2 regions of the Paraliobacillus sediminis genome follow, and region 2 is predicted to be linked to the other one. Evidence: riboswitches for the same ligand, from Rfam matches in the RefSeq annotation. Region 2 holds a riboswitch; the other holds the start of a gene.
The links. A riboswitch is a leader RNA that binds a small molecule or an ion and turns the genes downstream of it on or off. The one in region 2 is predicted to bind S-adenosylmethionine.

Region 1: another riboswitch for S-adenosylmethionine. It lies ahead of cobA (uroporphyrinogen-III C-methyltransferase); the one in region 2 lies ahead of D2K60_RS01270 (PLP-dependent aspartate aminotransferase family protein).

What each region holds. Positions count from the first base shown of each region.
Region 1 is NZ_QJSI01000001.1:940,677-942,884, forward strand. Features, by position in the region: gene D2K60_RS04035 (uroporphyrinogen-III synthase) at 1-106, opposite strand, end outside; gene cobA (uroporphyrinogen-III C-methyltransferase) at 182-925, opposite strand; SAM riboswitch class I at 1,020-1,129, opposite strand; gene D2K60_RS20550 (hypothetical protein) at 1,507-1,647, opposite strand; gene D2K60_RS04045 (hypothetical protein) at 2,195-2,208, opposite strand, start outside.
Region 2 is NZ_QJSI01000001.1:286,596-288,803, forward strand. Features, by position in the region: gene D2K60_RS01270 (PLP-dependent aspartate aminotransferase family protein) at 1-1,371, opposite strand, end outside; SAM riboswitch class I at 1,447-1,551, opposite strand; SAM riboswitch class I at 1,622-1,722, opposite strand; gene D2K60_RS01275 (NAD(P)H-dependent oxidoreductase) at 1,978-2,208, shown strand, end outside.

The DNA of each region.
Region 1 (2,208 bases), 650 kb from region 2:
TAGAACGAATAACTGGAGTTCCCCCTTTTTTTCTAATAATTGTACTGATTTCATCGGCCTTTCTATCTGCAGTAACACCAATTTTCTTTCCTTCTAATTCCATCATCTGTTTACTCCCTTTCTGTATCAAACATGACTTAATTAGTTTGCATCACCTTATTGAATAAGATGATGCAAAAGTTTAGGACGGTGCAATTTCTTCAAACCATTCCAATTTCTCTCTTAATCGTACAACTTTTCCGATTACAATCATAGAGGGGTTATCAATTTCATGTAGTTTTTCGTTGATTGTTGCTAATGTACCAGTGATTGTTTTTTGCTTGGGAAGTGTGCCCCAATGAATAAGCGCAACTTCGGTGTTAATGTCCATACCATTCTCAGTTAATCTTTTAGAAATCTCTGGGAAATGTTTCACTCCCATATAGATACAAAGTGTTTCTACACTACCGACTAAGTTTCTCCAATATTCATTCGAATCCTTTTGCGGATTAAAGCCAGTAATAATGGTGATAGAAGAGCTTAGGGTTCGGTGTGTCAATGGTATGCCAGCATAAGCAGGTGCGGCAATACCAGCTGTAATACCAGGGACTATTTCAAATGGAATTCCAGATTCTTTTAGGAGCTGTGCTTCTTCACCACCCCTGCCAAAAATAAAGGGATCCCCACCTTTTAAACGTGTGACGATTTTGTCTCCTTTTGCATGTTCACAAAGTAAATTGTTAATCTTATCTTGGTGTAAGGTGTGATTTCCAGGCAATTTTCCACAATAAATTAACTCGGTATCTTTTGAAGCATAGTTGAGTAATTCCTCATTTACTAGGCGATCATACAAAATTACATCTGCTTGTTTAATTGCTTTTAATCCTTTAATTGTTAATAGTTCCGGATCTCCAGGACCAGCGCCAACTAAATAGACTTTACCCATTTCATAACCCCCAACTTTTGCTTTTCAATAATAATCATAATATAAAAAATTCTCCTCCCTAGTTAAATAGAAAGAAGAAATACATGCATCTTACTACTTATCTATCAAGTATAGGAATACTTGTGGAGTTGGCACAGTTCTAAAAAATAATAGCCTGTTGCCGAGGCTTCATCGGGCCAGTCCCTACACCTCTCTGGATAAGAATCGTTAATTATTAAGTTATATCTATAAGAATAGCATTAAAAATCAAATAAAGTCAATTAAATCCCGACTTTTTTAATAGGAATAGTTAATTATAAGTTTCACTACGTCACATTTTCTATCAAATTCATAAGATGAGACGTAGTGATGGGAACGAAGTCAACTTTAACTTTTATTTGTGAGACATCCTAGTTATCGCTAGACTTAAGTGCCTGTTTAATGCTGTGAAAGTTTCATAAATTACTACCTCAACTTTCGTACTGTAAAACAGGCACTTAAGTTTTGGTATAACAAGAAAGTCTAACAATCCAAAATAGAAGTTGACTTCACGCTTCTTTAGTAATCATCAGTACGTGTGATCTGACGCACTCGAGAGAAACTCAGTCGTAAGAGAGGCTCTTACCCGCTACGTCAGTAAATGGATTCGCTTTCCGTGGGCACAGTCTAAAGCTTTCATTGGTAAAGAAAAACACTTCACCAAGTGGATCTTCGACTTGTGCTGTTCCCCACAGGAGTCTCACCCATTTACTTCCTCCGCTGATTAAAGCAACTATTTCTAAATATTAAAAAACATTAACAACAGAAAGTTACTAATAAAGTTGTTGATGTTTTTTAATTCATTATGTAATAGAGCACCCGCTAAATATTTATAGACTAATCTAGCGTATCAAATGAAATTGACGACATCCTCGAAAATAAAAAACAATTTTCTTCGTGCGATGCATTGCTGTCGTAGCCTTCCTTGTCCTGCAGGAACAGCACGGGCTGAAGATCCACTCGGAAAGCGGTCTTTGGGCCTGCGATTACTCGACCCACCGAAAACATTTGCTTATCCGAGTTAGCTGAAGCCGTGCCTGCGGAAAGGGAATCAATTTCATTTGAGGAGCGGGTCTGGAAATTCTTATTTACGACATATTCTATGGTAATTCAGTTATAAACAACTTTTTTAAATAGTTTCAAGCTTTATAATGAAAACACTCCAAACTTATAACAACCAACGTTTAGAGATTATTATTATAAGTGAAAATTGCGTAAATCATTAAGAAAAAAAGACCTCTCTTTAAGGTCTTATTTGATATTAT
Region 2 (2,208 bases):
TTCATAAGGTGAATTTAACGCCCATTTAATTACCCCTTCATCATTGATAACAATGTCATTTGTTTCGCCTTCACCAATACCTGTTGCTTTAACTAATGCTTGATTTAAATCGTGAATAATATCATCAAGCGATTCAAGACCTACAGACAGTCTTACCAATTCTTCTTTAACGCCTGTTTCAATTAACTTCTCTTTTGATAATTGTTGATGTGTTGTCGAAGCTGGGTGAATGATTAATGATTTAGCATCTCCAACATTGGCTACATGTGACCAAAGCGAGACATTATCAATTAACTTTCTTCCTGCATCTCGACCACCTTTAATACCAAATACAATAATTGAACCGAAACCATTGTTTAGAATTTCCTTTGCTAATGCGTGTGAACTGTGATTTTCAAGCCCGGGATAATCAACCCAGTCAACTGCCGGATGTTTCGCTAAATACGTTGCTAAATTAATTGCATTTTCATTATGACGCTGGACACGTAAATGTAAGGTTTCTAATCCTTGGATAAGTTGAAAAGCATTATATGGGCTCAATGATGCACCAAAATCACGTAACAATTGAACGCGAACTTTTGTACTAAATGCTAACGTTCCAAAATCTGTTGCATAGCGAATGCCGTTATAGCTTGGATCAGGCTCTGTGAAAGTTGGGAATTTTTCTGAGTTCCAGTTAAATCGACCACCATCAATGATAATGCCGCCGATTGTAGTACCATGTCCGCCAATCCATTTTGTAGCGGAATGTACGACAATATCAGCACCAAGCAAAATAGGTTTACACACATAAGGAGTGGCAAAAGTATTATCAATAATCAAAGGTACGCCAGCCTGATGAGAAATTTCGGCAACTTTCTCAACATCTAAAACTTGTAAGTTTGGGTTTCCAATAATTTCACCAAAAACTGCTTTTGTTTTATCTGTAATTGCTTCTTTAAAATTATTTGGATTACTTGGATCAACAAACTTCACATTGATACCATACCGAGGTAATGTAATCGCAAAAAGATTGTATGTCCCTCCGTATAAGTTAATCGCTGCTACGATTTCATCTCCCGCACTGGCTACATTTAAAATAGACAACGTAATCGCAGACATACCTGATGACGTTGCAACTGCTGCAACACCGTCTTCTAATAGAGCTAATCGTTTTTCGAATACTTCAACAGTTGGGTTACCAATTCTAGAATAAATGTTACCTGGTTCATCTAGCGAAAATAATCGCTCGGCATGTTCGGAGTCGTGAAATACATAAGACGTAGTTTGATAGATTGGTACTGCACGTGAACCTGTTGTTGGATCAGGAGCTTGCCCACCGTGTAACGCTAAAGTCTCGATGTCATACGTTGTGTTTTTTTCTTTTGTCATTGTAAAAACCTCCTGTAATGGTGTATAAAAAAAGCCTTCTTCTTTAAGAAGAGGGCGGAATTACATTGCATGCTCTTCTTATCTATCAGAATAAATCTGCTGGAATTAGCACCTTTTAAGAAATAACTTAATGGTTGCTGGGTATCATCGGGCCAGTCCCTCTACCACTCTGGATAAGAGTTATATAGTTTTATTTAAAAATAACACCCACTTTCAACTGACGATGAAAGTGGGTGTTAAACCGCGAATTACTTCATCATCCAAAGCATATGCTTTGCTGGTAGGGGCACCTTGCTGTGCAGGTTGCCGTGGAGTCGTTAAGCCAGATCTTTCGTCCACTCTGTATAAATGATTAATGTTAAATAGAAGTATACCATACATATCTGATGTGTCTAGTAGGTTTTGTGATTTTTTTGAATATTCTCTATAAAAAGTTAGTATCTGTTTATGTACATACTAAGTATTATCAGCTATACGCCAAACATAAAATAGCCAACGATTAGCATGTATTAATGATGAGAAAGTTGAGAAAGAAGGGTACTAAATTACAAAGTTGGAACATATACTAACTAAAAGTTCGCATAAATGTTAGGGGATGAGAATGTAGTGAAACATATATTAATCATCAACGGTCATCAGAAGTATCCACATAGTAAAGGTGATCTAAATCATACTGTCTTTCAAGCAATAACTAAAAAATTAGAAACGGTATATCAAATAGATACAACAATTGTCGATCAGGGCTATGAAGTAACAGAGGAACAGAGAAAGTTCATATGGGCAGATATTATTATTTTCCAAACACCAATTTATTGGTTTAGTGTACCAGGCAAATTC